Regions from separate parts of the Stenotrophomonas sp. 71799_Sma genome, predicted to be linked through region 1. Evidence: riboswitches for the same ligand, from Rfam matches in the RefSeq annotation. Region 1 holds a riboswitch; the other holds the start of a gene.
What was found. A riboswitch is a leader RNA that binds a small molecule or an ion and turns the genes downstream of it on or off. The one in region 1 is predicted to bind glycine.
Positions count from the first base shown of each region.

Region 1 (8,559 bases):
CGCTGGTAGGCCGGGCGTTCGCGCAGGCGGGCGTACCAGTCGGCCAGGTGCGGCAGTTCCGGGCGCTGGATGGGCAATTCGAACCAGGCATAGATCAGCGAGCCCAGCGGGATGTCACCCATCGCGAACGTCTCGCCCGACAGCCACGGCTGTCTGGCCAACGTGGCATCGGCCATCGCCAGGTAGTCACCGGCACGCACGATGGCGGCATTGATGCGCGCTTCGTCGCGGTCGGCCGGGGCGGTGCGCATGATGCCCCAGATCAGGTCGGTGTACAGCGGCGCCATGCGCGAGGTGCTCCAGTCCATCCACTTCTCGGCTTGGGCGCGTTCCATCGGGTCTTCGGCGTACAGCGTGCCCAGCGCGTAGCGCGCACTCAGATAGCGCACGATGGCATTCGATTCCCACAGCGGCAGGCCATGGTCTTCGATCACCGGCACCAGGCTGTTGGGATTCATCGCCAGGTACTCCGGCGTCTGCGTGCCGCCATGGCTGCCACCAACCTCGATGGATTCGTACGGCAGGCCGATTTCCTCGGCGCACCACAGCACCTTGCGGACGTTGCTGGAATTGCGGCGGCCCCAGATCTTCAACATGCGGGTTTTTCCTTGCTGGCAATGCGAGCGGCAACGATACGCCTGATCGGAGTGGAGATGTGCGTGCCGGATGCGGGATCTGGCATCTGGGGCTTGCCGGCCAGCGGCCGGCACTACCGGTTCTTTTCCGGCCAGCGGCCGGCACTACCGGTTTTTCTTCGGCAGCGCGCGCACGTAGGAGGACTTGCCGTCCTTCTTCAGCTCGAACAGCCCGATCGCTGCCAGCAGGTCACTGAGCTTGCCGTAACCGTAGTTGCGCGGATCGAACGAGGCCTGGTTGCCGATCTGGCTGCCGACCGGGCCAAGGTGCGACCAGCCATCCTCGCCCTCGGCCGAGGACACCGCACGGCGCAGCATCTTCACCAGCCGCGTATCGCTGCGCATTTCCGCACCGCTCTTGCGTGGCCGGGCATCGTCGTTGGCAACAGGCTCGTTCGATGCCTGTTCGCTGGACGCCTGTTCGGTATCCGGCACGCTGGCATGGGTCTGGCCCAGCGCTTCCAGATAGGTGAACTTCGAGCACGCGTTGACGAACGGCTCCGGGGTTTTCTTCTCGCCGAAGCCATAGACCTTCACACCGTCGGTCAGCAGGCGCATCACCATCGGGGTGAAATCGGCATCGCTGGACACGATGGCGAAGCCATCGAGATTGCGCGCGTACAGCAGGTCCATGGCATCGATCACCATCGCCATGTCCGAGGCATTCTTGCCCTTGCTGTAGGCGAACTGCTGGATCGGGCGGATCGCATATTCGTGCAGCACGGCCTCCCAACCCTTCAACCGCGGGCTCTTCCAGTTGCCATAGGCGCGGCGCACGTTGGCCACACCGTAGCGGGCGACTTCGGCCAGGACCTCGTCGATCTTCGAGGCCGGCGCATTGTCGGCGTCGATCAACAGGGCGATGCGCTTTTCCGGTTCGCTCATGGGCTCCTCACGGGCGGTTGCCTGAACCCGAGTATCGCCGATCCATGCGGGCGCTGACGTGACAGGGCGCCATCGTGCGAAGATGCCAGGCGCTTCCCCCAATGCCCCCACTGGAGTGAGTCGATGAGTCGCGAGCGCGTTCCCCACCTGGTTGTTGTCGGCGGCGGTTTTGCCGGCCTCTGGGCCACCCGTGCCCTGGCCCGCGAGCGCATACGCATCACCCTGGTCGACCGCCGCAACCACCATCTGTTCCAGCCACTGCTGTACCAGGTGGCCACCGCCGGCCTGTCCGCGCCGGACATCGCCGCGCCGCTGCGCCACATCCTCGGCCACCAGCGCAATGTGGAAGTCCGCCTCGGCGAAGTGGTGACCATCGACAAGCAGGCCCGGCAGATCCGCATGGCCGATGGCAGCACGCTGGACTACGACAGCCTGCTGCTGGCTACCGGCGCCACCCACGCCTACTTCGGCAACGACCAGTGGGCCGATGATGCGCCCGGTCTGAAGACGCTGGACGATGCCATTGCGTTGCGCCGCAAGCTGCTGCTGGCGTTCGAGCGCGCAGAGGCGGAACCGGACCCGGCGAAGAAGGCCGCATGGCTGAGCTTTGCCGTGGTTGGTGGTGGACCTACCGGCGTCGAACTGGCCGGCACTCTGGCCGAGATCGCGCGGCATACGCTGCGCAACGAGTTCCGCCACATCGACCCGGCCAGCGCCAAGGTGCGGCTGGTCGAAGCTGGCCCACGCGTGTTGTCCTCGTTCCCGGAAGTGCTTTCGCTGAAGGCGCGCCGGCAGCTGGAAAAACTGGGAGTGGAAGTGCTGACCGGTACCCCGGTGAGCGACATCGACAGCCAGGGCTTCAAGCTCGGTGAGCATTTCGTGCCGGCACGCACGGTGGTCTGGGCCGCCGGTGTGGCCGCTTCACCCCTGGCGCGCACGCTGGACGTGCCGCTGGACCGCGCCGGCCGCGTGCAGGTGCAACCCGATCTCACCCTGCCCGGCCACCCGGAACTGTTCGTGGCCGGCGATCTGGCCGCACTGAACCAGGCCAACGGCAAGCCGGTACCCGGCGTGGCCCCTGCCGCCAAGCAGATGGGCAAGTACGTGGCCGAGGTGATCCGCGCGCGCCTGCACGGCAAGGCAGTCCCCGGACCGTTCAAGTACGCCGACTTCGGCAACCTGGCCACCATCGGCCGCATGGCCGCGATCGTGCACCTGGGCCGGCTGCAGTTGTCGGGCATCCTGGCCTGGTGGTTCTGGCTGGCCGCGCACGTGTTCTTCCTGATCGGCTTCCGCAACCGCATCGTGGTGCTGCTGAACTGGGCGGTGGCGTACTGGAGCTACCAGCGGAGCGCGCGCATCATCTTCGGTGATGATCAGGAAGACCGGCGACCCCGACGGTAGTGCCGGCCGCTGGCCGGCTGCTGCGCGGTCGGATCCCTTTCCGCAGGAAAGGGCTCTGACCCCGTCAACACCATCCACGCATGGCGTGGATCTACCGGTTCATCGGGCCACCCGCCGTTTCGACCAGGTGCGGCAGAAATCCTCCTTCCTCGCGGCATCAGCAATCTGCGCGGTACTCCAATGCCGGGTGATCCAGATTGTCAGTGCGGTACTGCTGAGATGCCAGCGCAGCATGTCGTGCCTTGGCTGCCGCATCAGGTGGCGGCGTGCAACCCAGAACGCTTCGCGCTCGACATCAGTCGCCTTCTTCAACGCTTCAGGATCGAAGAACCGCGTCGTGAAGCTCCATGGAGTCATCGGCTGGTATCCCGCCCGCGGTTCGCTGCTGCACGCGGCCACACCACTGGGCGTGCGGTCGGCCAAGTTCGGCCGGCCTTCCACCAGCGCCAACCCGAGCAGGTACAGCAGGCCAGGCAGCAGCGCGATGCCGGCGACCAGCATGACGACGCAGATCCATGCTTTGCCGGCGGCACGCATCGCTCTACTGCGCCTTTGGTTTCGCGTACCACAGTGCGTTGACGATGACCCAGCGCTGGTCGAAGCGCCCCATGTGGAAGTAGTCGACGAACCACGGGGTTTCCAGTCGCACCGAGGCGGCGTTGCCGGTCACGTCCAGCACCGTGCAGCGGCGGTCCCATTGATCCTTCGGGGTCTTCAACGCGCCCTGCTTCGTCAGCGCCACCAGTTCTTCCTTCGACATGCGGCGCAGGCCCAGGCGTTCGTCGGGCGTATCGCCGAGGACCGCGCGCTTGGCCAGGTCCGGGTGCAGGGAGCGCGACGCGCTGCGGGTCGGCTTCCAGCTGGCCGTCGACGTAATCGTGGCAGGTGGCTTCAATGGCCTCGAGGGTGGCCGGATCGGCAGTGGGGCTCGTTGCTGCGGAAAGAGCGAACAGCAGGGCAATCGTGGACATCCGGGGCTCCAGCTCTGGGCGCGGGGTGATCATGGCATGGGCCAAGTGGCCCATCCACGCATGGCGTGGATCTACAGAAGCGTCTCGGCCGGTTCCTGCAGCCAGGCCAGCTTGCGTTCGCGCGGCTGCTGCTTGAGCTGCCACTCGGCCCGCGAGGCGGCAGCCCGGTCCGGGTACTCGCGCACGGCCAGCACGCGCAGCGGCGGCCGCGCCCGGGTGTAACGCGCGCCCTTGCCGGCCTGGTGGGCGGCGAAGCGCGCGTCCACGTCGGTGCTGATGCCGGCGTAGTAGCTGCCATCGCGGCATTCGAGCAGGTACAGGAACCACGGGCGGAGGGACGGGGCCATGCCCGGATTATGCCGTGCTGCACTGCAGCGGATATACTGGCGCCCGAATGCAGGAGAGAGGCGCCGCGCTGGCGCCCGCCGAAGGCGCAGGCTCCCATGATCGCTCAGGCCGGTGGGCTGGAATCCCACCAACCATGCATTCGACTCGCCGAGCTGGAGAGAGGTCACCGGGCACGCCCGGGACGATCCGCCGAAGGGGCACGCGGCCTACGCCGCTGAACTCTCAGGCAAAAGGACAGCGGGAGCGGCACCGGTCATCGTCATCCCGTCATTGCGCAGGCAGTGGCGGTAGTCGCGCATGGCCGGCCCCACCGCGCCCGGAGCCTGTCCCATGCTGCTGTCCATCATCTACCTGATCGCCATTTCCGCCGAAGCCATGACCGGCGCGCTGTCCGCCGGCCGCCGCCGCATGGACCTGTTCGGGGTGGTCATGATCGCCTGTGTCACCGCCCTCGGGGGCGGTTCGCTGCGCGACATCCTGCTCGGCCACTACCCGTTGGGCTGGGTGAAGCATCCCGAGTACCTGGGCTTCACCGTGTGCGCGGCGCTGATCGCCACTTGGGTGGCGCGCTGGATGCACCACTTCCGCCGCACCTTCCTGGTGCTCGATGGCCTGGGCCTGATCGCCTTCACCCTGATCGGCTGTTCGATCGCGCGCGAGGCCGGCCATGCCATGCCGATCGTGCTGATCGCCGGCATGCTGACCGGCGCGTTCGGCGGCGTGCTGCGCGACATTCTCTGCAACGAGGTGCCGCTGATCTTCCAGAAGGAGCTGTACGCGATCATCGCGCTGCTGACCGGCGCGGCCTACCTGTTGCTGCTGCACTGGGGCGTGGCCGACGCCACCGCGATCCTGTGCTGCCTCGGCGGCGGCTTCGCGCTGCGCCTGCTGGCGATCCACTACCGCTGGGAAATGCCGAAGTTCGTCTATCACGACGAAGTGCATTGATTGTTTGTCGGTAGTGTCGGCCGCTGGCCGGCAACACGGCACACGCCCGCAGATTCCGGCAGGTTGCCGGCCAGCGGCCGGCACTACCGAATGCGTTGCATGACCATGGTCATACGGCATTGGCCGGGGTGATTGGCTACCATTGTCACCCCGTCGCTGCCGCGACGGCATCCAGCCACGCCGCGCCCGCGGCCCCGCCAGACAACTCCCTCCCCGCTGCCCGTGGTGCCGGAACGCGCCGACGGGCCCGCATGTCCCTGCGCGCGCAGGGCGCAGGATGCCCCATGTCTGTCGCCGAAAATTCCCGCTTCCGTCGTGCCCGCCTGTTGTGGGCGGTGCTGGCCATCGCCCTCGCCGCCCTTCTGGCGTGGTGGCTGTGGTCCCGGAATGGTGCCGGCAGCAGCGACGATGCACCCGGCAAGACGGTGCCCGTGCGCATCGCCCGCGCCAGCGCCGAGCCGCTGGTGCTGCGCCTGAAGGCGGTCGGTACGGTCACCCCGCTGCATAGCGTGGTGGTACGCAGCCGCGTGGATGGCGAACTGCTACGGCTGCATTTCCAGGAAGGCCAGCAGGTGAAGGCCGGCGATCTGCTGGCGCAGATCGACCCGCGCCCGTATGAAGTGAAGCTGGCACAGGCGCAGGGTACCCAGCAGCAGAATCTGGCCGAGCTGGAAAACGCCGAGCGCCAGCTGCAGCGCTACCGCGAACTGCAGAAGCAGAACTACGTGTCCGGGCAGGAACTGAGCGACCAGCAGAGCAAGGTGCGCCAGCTGCAGGGCCGCCGCCTCAGCGATCAGGCGTCTGTTGATGAAGCGCGCCTGCAGCTGCAGTACACCCGCATCACCGCGCCGGTCAGTGGCCGCGTCGGGCTGCGCCGGTTGGACGTGGGCAACCTGGTGCGCGCCAGCGATGCCGAAGGCCTGGTGACGCTGGCGCAGACCGCGCCGATCAGCGTGCTGTTCACCGTGCCCGAACCCGAGCTGCCTGCGCTGCTCGATGCCGTGCAGGCGCAACCGGCACTGGCGGTGGAAACCTGGGACCGCGAAGAACGCCGGCAGCTGGCCCGCGGCTCGCTGTCCAGCGTCGACAACCGCATCGATACCACCACCGGCACGTTGAAACTGCGTGCGCACTTCGACAACCACGATCTGGCGCTGTTCCCCAACCAGTTCGTCAACGTCCGCCTGCAGCTGGGCGAGCAGCCCGCGCTGCTGATTCCCGATGCCGCCGTGCAGTTCGGCAGCCAGGGCAACTACGTGCATATCGTCGACAAGGACAACAAGGCGCAACGCCGCACCGTGGTGCTCGGTCCGGCCGATGATGGACGCGTGGCCGTGCGCTCCGGGCTGGCCGCAGGGGACAAGGTGGTGATCGAAGGCATCGACGGGCTGGAAGACGGCACGGCGGTGGAGATCATCACCGAGGAGGCCGCAACCAGGGCCGGCGCATGAACCTCTCGCGCCCGTTCATCCTGCGCCCGGTTGCAACGACACTCCTGATGGTGGCGCTGCTGCTGTCCGGCGTGCTCGCGTACCGCCTGCTGCCGGTGGCCGCACTGCCCCAGGTCGACTACCCGATCATCCAGATCACCACGTTGTACCCCGGCGCCAGCCCGGAACTGACCACGCGCACCATCACTGCACCGCTGGAACGCCAGCTCGGGCAGATTCCCGGCCTGAAACAACTGTCGTCGACCAGTTCCGGTGGTGCCTCGGTCATCACCCTGCAGTTCGGGCTGGAGGTGTCGCTGGGTGTGGCCGAGCAGGACGTGCAGGCCGCCATCAACGCGGCGGGCAGCTTCCTGCCCGACGACCTGCCGGTGCCGCCGGTGTACCGCAAGGTCAACCCCGCCGACACCCCCATCCTGACCTTGGCGGTGACCTCGCAAGGCCTGTCGCTGCCGCAGGTGCACGATCTGGTGGATACGCGCATCGCCCAGCGCCTGGCGCAGTTGCCCGGCGTCGGCCTGGTCAGCCTGGCCGGTGGCCAGCGCCCGGCGGTGCGCATCCAGGTCAATCCCGCCGCGCTGGCCGCCAACGGCCTGGGCATGGACCACATCCGCACCGCCATCGCCGCCGCCAACGTCAACCTGCCCAAGGGTAGTTTCGACGGCCCGATCCGCGCGGTGATGCTCGATGCCAACGATCAGATGCGCAGCGTGGATGAGTACCGTGCCCTGATACTGGCCTGGCGCGACGGCGCGCCGCTGCGGCTGGGCGATGTAGCCACCATTACCGATGGCGCCGAGAACCGCCAGTTGGCTGCGTGGAGCGGTACCACGCCGGCAGTGCTGGTGAACATCCAGCGCCAGCCCGGCGCCAACGTGATCGCCGTGGTCGAGCAGGTGCGTACGCTGCTGCCGCAGCTGCAGGCCACGCTGCCCGCCGGCGTGCAGATGAATGTACTGAGCGACCGCACCGAATCGATCCGCGCGTCGGTGCGCGGCGTGCAGAAAGAACTGGTACTGGCCATCGGCCTGGTGGTGCTGGTCACCTGGGTGTTCCTGCGCAATCTGCCGGCCACGCTCATTCCCAGCGTCGCGGTGCCGCTGTCGCTCATAGGCACCTTCGCGGTGATGCTGCTGGCCGGCTATTCGCTCAACAACCTCACGCTGATGGCGCTGACCATCGCCACCGGCTTCGTGGTGGACGATGCCATCGTGATGCTGGAGAACATCGCCCGCCATCTGGAGGAAGGCGAAAGCCCCCGCGATGCAGCGCTGAAAGGCGCAGCCGAGATCGGCTTCACCCTGGTGTCGCTGACTGTTTCGCTGATCGCGGTGCTGATCCCGCTGCTGTTCATGGCCGACCTGGTGGGTGCACTGTTCCATGAGTTCGCAGTGACACTGGCTGTAGCCATCGGCATTTCGCTGGTGGTCTCGCTGACGCTGACGCCGATGCTATGCGCGCGGTTCCTGAAGCCGCACGCGAAGACTGCACATGCGCCCGATGTCTTCGACCGCGTCATCGGCCTCTACGACCGCCAGCTGCGCTGGGTGCTGCAGCGCCAGCCGCTGATGCTGCTGGCCACCGTTGCCACCCTCGCACTGACCGTGGCGCTGTACTTCGCCGTGCCCAAGGGTTTCTTCCCGGTGCAGGATGCCGGCCTGGTGCAGGGCATCAGCGAAGCGCCGCAGGCGATCTCGTTCCAGGCCATGCGCGAGCGCCAGCAGGCGCTGGCGGCGGCCATCGAAGCCGACGAGGCGGTGGCCAGCGTGTCGTCCTACATCGGCGTGGACGGCAACAATGCCACGCTCAATACCGGCCGCCTGCTGATCGAGCTGAAACCGCACGGCGACCGCGATGGCGCCGCCGTGGTGATGGCGCGCCTGCAACAGCGCGTGTCGAAGATCCCCGGCATCACCCTGT
Region 1 is NZ_CM151202.1:4,373,959-4,382,517, forward strand. It holds gene ACZK4Z_RS20225 (glutathione S-transferase family protein) at 1-596, opposite strand, end outside; gene ACZK4Z_RS20230 (NYN domain-containing protein) at 741-1,520, opposite strand; gene ACZK4Z_RS20235 (NAD(P)/FAD-dependent oxidoreductase) at 1,644-2,924, shown strand; gene ACZK4Z_RS20240 (hypothetical protein) at 3,024-3,461, opposite strand; partial or broken gene ACZK4Z_RS20245 (nuclear transport factor 2 family protein) at 3,466-3,895, opposite strand; gene ACZK4Z_RS20250 (GIY-YIG nuclease family protein) at 3,967-4,242, opposite strand; glycine riboswitch at 4,283-4,372, shown strand; glycine riboswitch at 4,386-4,489, shown strand; gene ACZK4Z_RS20255 (trimeric intracellular cation channel family protein) at 4,574-5,191, shown strand; gene ACZK4Z_RS20260 (MdtA/MuxA family multidrug efflux RND transporter periplasmic adaptor subunit) at 5,476-6,642, shown strand; gene ACZK4Z_RS20265 (multidrug efflux RND transporter permease subunit) at 6,639-8,559, shown strand, end outside.

Region 2 (8,559 bases), 810 kb from region 1:
TCGCCCCTGTAGCCGCCGCCAGCCCTGCCGATGCCCAACTCGATTCCGACCGCTTCGCCGTCCCGCCTCGGGCACTCGCTCAAGCCCCGCCAGCTGATCATGATGGGCCTGGGCAGCGCCATCGGCGCCGGCCTGTTCCTCGGCTCGGGCGTGGGTGTACAGGCAGCCGGCCCGGCGGTTCTGGTGTCGTATCTGGTCGCTGGTGCGCTGGTGATCATCGTGATGAACGCACTGGGCGAGATGGCGGCGGCCAAGCCGACCAGTGGCGCGTTCTCGGTCTATGCCGCTGATGCCATGGGAGCCACCGCCGGCGCCACCGTGGGCTGGCTGTGGTGGGTGCAGCTGGTGATCGTGATCGCCGCCGAGGCGGTAGGCGCGGCCGGGCTTCTTGCCACGGTCTGGCCGGCGATACCGGTACCGATGGCGGCGCTGGCCTTCATGCTGTTCTTCACCGCGATCAACCTGCTGGGAGTGAAGAACTTCGGCGAGTTCGAATTCTGGTTCGCCATCCTCAAGGTGGTGGCGATCCTGGCCTTCATCGCCATCGGCGTGGCGCTGCTGATGGGCTGGCTGCCGCAGGTGACCTCGCCGGGCCTGAGCAACTTCACCGAGCATGGCGGCTTCGCGCCGAAGGGGCTGGCCGGTATTGGCGCGGCACTGCTGGTTGTCGTTTTTGCCTTTGGCGGGACCGAGATCGTAGCCGTCGCTGCGGCCGAAACCGAAGATCCCGAGCGCAGCATCGCCCGTGCCATCCGCACCGTGGCCTGGCGCATCCTGGTGTTCTACATCGGCTCGCTGAGCGTGATCATCGCCGTGGTGCCATGGACCAGCGAGGCGCTGAAGTCGCCGTTCGCTGCGGTGCTGGATATTGCCCGCATCCCGGGCGCGGGTACGGCCATCACCCTGATCGCCGTGATCGCGCTGCTGTCGGCGCTCAATGCCAACCTCTACGGCGCCTCGCGCATGATGTTTTCGCTGGCGCAGCGCCGCGAAGCCCCGGCCGTGCTCGGCTGGACCGACCCGCGCCAGGTGCCGGTGATCGCCGTGCTGGCCAGCGTGCTGTTCGGCTTTGCCGCCACGGTGATGGAACTGCTGTTCCCGGACCGGGTACTGCCGGTGCTGCTGAACATCGTCGGTTCCACCTGTCTGCTGGTGTGGACGCTGTCGCTGGTTTCCCAGCTGGTGCTGCGCCGCCGTGCCGACCGACTGGGTACCCGCCTGCCGTTCCGCATGGCCGGCTTCCCGTGGCTGACCTGCTGCGCGCTGGCGATCCTGGCACTGATCTTCGGCCTGCTGCTGAGCGAAGCGCATACGCGCCTGCAGTTCCTGTCGATGGTTGCGCTGACTGCCACCATCGCCGCCAGCAGCGCCATCGCACGGCGCATGCGCGAGGCCTGACTGAAGCTGCCGGCCCGCGGCCGGCACTACCACGGGGGCTGCACATCCGCCGTGCCATCCTGATCGTGTGGGCCGCCCGCGGCCCGTCGACCAGGAGTACCGCATGCTGCGCAGCCGCCCCTTCCTGATGTTCACCGGCCAGGCCGAAGCGGCCCTGGCCCTGTATGCCGAAGCCTTCGCCGATTTCCGCCTGCTGGCACTGCAGCGCCACCCGGACGGCGCCGGTGCCGGCGTGCCCGGGCAGGTCCGCCAGGCCATCTTCCTGCTCGGCGGCACCCATTACCTGTGCTTTGACAGCCTGGATGTGCACGATTTCACATTCTCGCCGTCGATCTCGCTGTTCGTGGAGTGCTCCGGCGCCGAGCAGTTCGAGCGTGCCGCACGCGTGCTGGGCGAAGGCGGTCATTGGTTGATGCCGGTGGGTGACTACGATTTCAGCAACCGCTACGGCTGGGTGCAGGACCGCTTCGGTGTGTCGTGGCAGTTGAGCCTGGGGCAGATGCCCGACCCGTGATCGGATGTTTGTGGGTGTGGACCTTGGTCCACACGCGCTTATGAAAACGGCCCGCTTGCGCGGGCCGTTCTGTTTACCGATGCAGCGAGGAATCACGCCTCGACTTCATCATCCTTGTAGGCATCGACCGGGATGCAGGCGCACATCACGTTCTTGTCGCCGTACACGTTGTCGACACGGGCCACCGGCGGCCAGTACTTGCTCTGCTTCAGGCTGGCCAGCGGGAAGGCGGCAAGTTCGCGCGGGTAGGCGTGGGTCCACTCGCTCGCGGTCACTGCGGTGGCAGTGTGCGGCGCGTTCTTCAGCGGGTTGTCCTCGCGGTCCAGGCGGCCGTCTTCGATCGCGGTGATTTCCTCGCGGATCTGGATCATCGCGTCGATGAAGCGATCCAGCTCGTGCAGCGACTCGCTCTCGGTCGGCTCGACCATCAGCGTGCCGGCCACCGGGAAGCTCAGCGTCGGGGCATGGAAGCCGAAGTCGATCAGGCGCTTGGCCACGTCCTCGGCGCCGATGCCGCTGGTCTTCTCCAGCGGGCGCACGTCCAGGATGCACTCGTGTGCCACCAGGCCGTTGCGGCCGGTGTACAGGGTCTTGAAGTGCGGAGCCAGGCGCTTGGCGATGTAGTTGGCGTTGAGCTGGGCGACCTGGGTGGCCTTGCGCAGGCCGTCGCGGCCCATCATCGCGATGTACATCCAGCTGATCGGCAGGATCGAGGCGCTGCCGAAGCTGGCCGCGCTGACCATGCCGACCGGGCCGTTGTCACCCAGCTTGCCCGGCAGGAACGGGGCCAGGTGCTCCTTGACCGCGCACGGGCCGACGCCCGGGCCACCACCGCCATGCGGGATGCAGAAGGTCTTGTGCAGGTTCAGGTGCGAAACGTCCGACCCCCACTTGCCCGGCTTGGCCACGCCGACCAGGGCGTTCATGTTGGCACCGTCGGTGTACACCTGGCCGCCGTGCTTGTGGATGATCTCGCAGATCTCCACCACCTCTTCCTCGAACACGCCGTGCGTGGACGGGTAGGTCATCATGATCGCAGCCAGGCGGTCGCTGTACTTCTCGGCGTTGAGGCGGATGTCCTCGACGTCAACGTTGCCGTTGGCATCGGTTTTGGTCACCACCACCTTCATGCCGCACATCTGTGCCGAAGCCGGGTTGGTGCCGTGCGCCGAGTCCGGAATCAGGCAGATATCGCGATGTTCCTCACCGCGCGAGCGGTGGTAGGCGCGGATCGCCAGCAGGCCGGCGTACTCGCCCTGCGCGCCGGAGTTCGGCTGCAGGCTGACCGCGTCGTAGCCGGTGCATTCCACCAGCATCGCTTCCAGCGTGTCGATCAGTTCCTTGTAGCCCAGCGCCTGGTCGGCCGGCACCAGCGGGTGGATCTGCGAGAACTCCGGCCAGGTCACCGGAATCATCTCGGCGGTGGCGTTGAGCTTCATGGTGCACGAGCCCAGCGGGATCATCGTGCGGTCCATCGCCAGGTCCTTGTCGGCCAGCGAACGCAGGTAGCGCAGCAGCTCGTGCTCGCTGTGGTGGGTGTTGAACACCGGGTGGGTCAGGAACGCGGACTGGCGCAGCAGGCCGGCCGGCAGCGCATCGGCAGTGCTGGCATCCAGTGCGTCGACGTCCAGCGAGGCACCGAACACGGCAGCCACGGCGACGATGTCGGCGCGGGTAGTGGTCTCGTCCAGGCTGATGCCGACCGAGTCGCTGTCGATCGCGCGCAGGTTGTAACCAGCGGCGCGTGCCTTGGCGTGGATCTCATCGGCGTGCACGCCGGTGACATGCAGGGTGTCGAAGAAGTCACCACCGACCTGCACGCCGGCGTTGCGCAGCGCGGCGGCCAGGATCGAGGCCAGGCGATGGGTGCGGCGGGCGATGCGGGTCAGGCCGTCCGGGCCGTGGTAGACGGCGTACATCGACGCCATCACCGCCAGCAGCACCTGTGCGGTGCAGATGTTGGACGTGGCCTTCTCGCGGCGGATGTGCTGCTCGCGGGTCTGCAGGGTCAGGCGGTAGGCCGGGTTGCCCTGGGCGTCGATCGAGACGCCGATCAGGCGGCCCGGCATCGAGCGCTTGTAGGCGTCACGGCAGGCCATGAAGGCGGCGTGCGGGCCACCGAAGCCGAACGGCACGCCGAAACGCTGGCTGTTGCCGACCACGATGTCCGCGCCCCATTCGCCCGGAGCGGCCAGCAGGGTCAGGGCCAGCAGGTCGGTGGCCACGGCCACCAGGCCGCCGCGCGCGTGCACGGCATCGACCAGCGCCTTGTAGTCGCCGACCTGGCCGAAGGTGTCCGGGTACTGCAGCAGCAGGCCGAAGGCTTCCGCTTCCAGCGCTTCGGCCGGGGTACCCACGCGCAGCACGATGCCCATCGGTTCGGCGCGCGTGCGCAGCAGTTCCAGCGTCTGCGGGTGCACGGCGTCGTGCACGAAGAAGGTGTCCGACTTCGACTTGGCCGAACGCTTGGCCAGGGTCATCGCTTCGGCGGCGGCAGTGGCTTCGTCCAGCAGCGAGGCGTTGGCGATTTCCATGCCGGTGAGGTCGGCGCACAGGGTCTGGAAGTTGATCAGCGCTTCCATGCGGCCCTGCGAGATTTCCGCCTGGTACGGGGTGTAGGCGGTGTACCAGGCCGGGTTTTCCAGGATGTTGCGCAGGATCACGTTCGGCGTGTGGGTACCGTAGTAGCCCTGGCCGATGAAGCTGCGCAGCACGGTGTTCTTGTCGGCGATCGCACGGATCTTCGCCAGTGCCTGCACTTCAGTCATCGACTCCGGCAGCGCCAGCGGCGCCGGCGACTTGATCTTGGCCGGTACGATGGCATCGGTCATGCCATCCAGCGACGCGTGGCCGACGACATCGAGCATCTGCGCGATCTCGGCGTCGTTGGGGCCGATGTGGCGCTCGACGAACGCATTGTGGTGCTCGAGCTCACGCAGGGAAGGGGTGTTCTGGGACATGGCGAAGGATCCGTCAGGAAAGGGCACACGCACGGGCACAAGCCGCCGGTCGGCGGTCTGCGGGGCGCCCCTCTGTCCTTTTGCCTGAGAGTTTAAAAGCGCGGCGGACCGCAGCTTCGTGCCCCTTCGGCGCCGGATCGAACCGGTCTCTCCAGAGTTCTGTTACGGGTGGTATCGGGCCTGAGCGATTACGGGCGTTGCGCCTTCGGCAGCGGTGTTCCGCTTCTCCCACCGTGTTGCCCGCTGATTATAGCCCGTTGCGGGCCCGCCGGCCGCCTCCAGGCATGGCCGCCGCGCCTGAATGGCCGATGGCCCGGTCGTGCGTTTTGTACACCGCTGCATGGCATCGGGCGCAATCCCCACCTATGATGGGCGGATACCCGAATTCATCTGGCGCCGTCCCTGCAGAAGGGGACCGGCGCCCGCCGTGCGTGTCGCGCATGGCCCTGCCGGACGCCTTCCCCATGACCGCCGCTGTTGCTCCCTCCACCCGCCGCATGGCCCTGCTGCTCGCCGGTCTGGCCATGTTCGGTCCGTTCTCGATCGACACCATCTTCCCGGCGTTCCCGCAGCTGGCCCAGCGCCTGGCGGTGGACGAAGTGGCGGTGCAGCAGACCATCAGCGTGTACCTGCTGTTCTACGGCCTGATGAGCCTGGCGCACGGCCCGCTGTCCGATGCCTGGGGCCGCAAGTGGGTGATCCTCGGTGGCTTGGTGGTGTTCGTCGGCGCCTCGGTCGGCTGCGCGCTGTCCACCGACCTGACCACGCTGCTGGCGTTCCGCGCGCTGCAGGGCCTGTCGGCGGGTGTCGGCATGATCGTCGGCCGAGCGGTGATCCGCGACCTGTACCACGGCCATGACGCGCAGCGGCTGATGAGCCAGGTGTCGATGCTGTTCGGCATCGCCCCGGCGATCGCCCCGATCATCGGTGGCTGGATCCTGCTCAGCGGCGCCGGCTGGCCGTTGATCTTCTGGTTCCTGGTGGTGTTCGCGCTGGTGCTGCTGGCGGCCACTGCACGCTACCTGCCGGAAACCCATCCGGTCGAGGCGCGCGTGCCGTTGTCACCGCGCGTGCTGCTGCGCGACTACGTTCGCATCGGCTTCAATCCGCGTTTCCTGCGCTTGGCGCTGGCCGGCAGCATCGGCTTCGGTGGCGTGTTCCTGTACATCTCCTCGGCGCCGGTGTTCGTGATGCAGCACCTGCACCTGGGCGAGGGCGGTTTCGCCTGGCTGTTCATTCCCACCATCGGCGGCATGACCACCGGCTCGTTCCTGTCCGGGCGCATGGCCGGGCACAGCAGCCCTACGCGACAGGTCGCCATCGGTTTCGGCCTGTGCGCGCTGTCGGTGCTGCTGAACATCGGTTACGTCGGCCTGGCACCGCAGTTCGCACTGCCGTGGGCGGTGATGCCGATCTTCCTGGGCGGCATGGGCATGGCGCTGATCTTCCCGATCCTGGCGCTGGCGGTGCTGGACATGTACCCGCACCAGCGCGGCCTGGCCTCGTCGCTGCAGGCCTTCGTGCAGCTGATGATCAGCACCGTGGTGGCCGGCGTGGTATCGCCGCTGCTGAGCGCCAGCCCGCTGCACCTGGCGTTGGGCCAGGCTGCGTTCTTCGGTGCTGGTTTCGTGTTCTGGTACTGGGAACACCAGCGTGAACGTGCGGCGCAGGCAGTCTGCACGGGTCACTGAGCAGCGTGCAGGGGTAGGGCAGGCCGCGACGCCGGCAGCGCTTGCGACGGGAAACCACCGGACTAGGCTGGGCACTCCAGCCAGCCGGTGCACGGGTGCACGACAGCCAGCCAATCCGATGTCGTTGCATGAGGTTCCCCCATGGCTGCGCAGCAGACCTACCGCCTGTTCGAGGTGGCGCTGAAGGAGCGCCGCGTTCTTTCCCCTTCCCTGGACCGCATGGTGTTCACCGGTGCCGACGTGGCGCGGATGAAAACCGAAGGCCCGGACCAGCGCATCAAGGTGTTCTTTCCCTTGCCCGGCCAGGAGGTGCCGCAGGTCCCCAGCGGTGACGACTGGTACCCGCGCTACCGGGCGCTGCCGGATGATCAGCGCCCGCCGATGCGCACCTACACCATCCGCCAGCTGCGTGCGGAGCAGGGCGAGGTCGATGTCGATTTCGTCATCCACGGCGTGACCGGTCCCGCCTCGCGCTGGGCCATGCATGCCCGGCCGGGCGACCGCGTGGTGCTGCTGGCCCCGGATGCCGACTGCGCCGACAGCAGCGAGGGCTGGGAATGGAAGCCGCCAGCCGGCGTTGGCCAGGTGCTGCTGGTGGCTGACGAGACCGCGCTGCCGGCAGTGGCCGGCATTCTCGAGGAACTGGCGGCCATGGTGGATCCGCCGCGCACGCTGGCCCTGCTGGAAGTGGCGCAGGCCGGTGATGCGGTTCCCCTGAAGGCGCCGGCCACGGCCGAGCTGGTGTGGTTGCCGCGTGGGCAGGCCGCCTATGGCCAGCCGCTGCTGCAGGCGGTCCAGGCAAGGTTGGCTGCGGCCGCGGGTGTGGCTGCCGGCGACGCGCTGGAAGAGATCGACGTCGATACGCAGATCCTCTGGGAGCAGGCCGACACCTGCGTGGCCGGGCCGCTGTACGCCTGGGTGGCGGGCGAGGCGGGGGCGGTGATGGCGATCCGCCGCCACCTGGTGCGCGATTGCGGGCTGGACCGCCGCGCGATCACCTTCATGGGCTACTGGCGGCACGGCAAGGTGCTGGACTGACCATGCTGGATCGAGCACGCGTGAAGCAGCGCTGCGGGCGGGGTGCGCTATCCTTGCGCCCCCCTTCGCAGCGGTACCGCACCATGTCCACCAGCTCCAAGACCCGCCGCGACCAGCGCCGTCGCCAGGAAAAGCAGGCCGCCAACAAGGCCGCCGCGCAGGCATCGCCGGTGGAACCGCATGCCGAGCTGCGCGATGCGCAGCGCACCCTGCTGGCCGGTGTCGTGCGCCGTGACGGCGAATGGGTGCTGGGCATGGACGGCCGCATCGCTGGCCACAGCGAGAGCGCTGCGCAGGTGCTGGCGCTGATCATGCAGGCCGGTGAACTGCACGAGCGCAACGGCACGCCGGTGCGCCTGATGTACTCCGATGCGCTGCGCGATGCCGCGCAGGCCGAAGCGAAGGAGAAGGGCCAGACCTTCGAGGAATTCAAGGCCGAGCTGGCCGCAGCGATGGCCGCGAAGAAGAACAGCTGACAGGCATTTCGGTAGAGCCGGCCGCTGGCCGGCTGCCCGTTGGGTCTTCATCGCGTAGTCGCCGGTCAGCGGCCGGCACTACCGGAAAGGGGCGGATCCTTGCGGACCCGCCCCTTTTCTCATTTCGCCGCCGGGGCCGCGTTGGCCTGCCAGCCGCACATCTGGCCTTCGTTCTGCTGCTTCAGCCATTCGTTGACCGGGCTGAAGTACTCGATCATCGGGCCGGCATCGAGCTTGTCGGTGCCGGTCAGTTCCTTCAGTGTGGCCTGCCACGGCTGGCTGGCACCCTTGCTCAGCATCGCCCAGTACTTCTGGCCGGCTTCCTTGTTGCCGTAGAAGGTGCACTCATGCAGCGGGCCCTTGTAGCCGGACGCGTCGCACAGGCCCTTGTAGAACTGGAACTGCAGGATGCGCGCCAGGAAGTAGCGGGTGTACGGGGTGTTGCCCGGCACGTGGTACTTCGCGCCCGGATCGAAGAACTC
Region 2 is NZ_CM151202.1:3,567,458-3,576,016, reverse strand. It holds gene ACZK4Z_RS16675 (amino acid permease) at 31-1,398, shown strand; gene ACZK4Z_RS16670 (VOC family protein) at 1,502-1,912, shown strand; gene gcvP (aminomethyl-transferring glycine dehydrogenase) at 2,005-4,872, opposite strand; glycine riboswitch at 4,935-5,037, opposite strand; gene ACZK4Z_RS16660 (multidrug effflux MFS transporter) at 5,337-6,563, shown strand; gene ACZK4Z_RS16655 (siderophore-interacting protein) at 6,705-7,601, shown strand; gene ACZK4Z_RS16650 (hypothetical protein) at 7,685-8,077, shown strand; gene ACZK4Z_RS16645 (M2 family metallopeptidase) at 8,197-8,559, opposite strand, start outside.
Region 2: another riboswitch for glycine. It lies ahead of gcvP (aminomethyl-transferring glycine dehydrogenase); the one in region 1 lies ahead of ACZK4Z_RS20255 (trimeric intracellular cation channel family protein).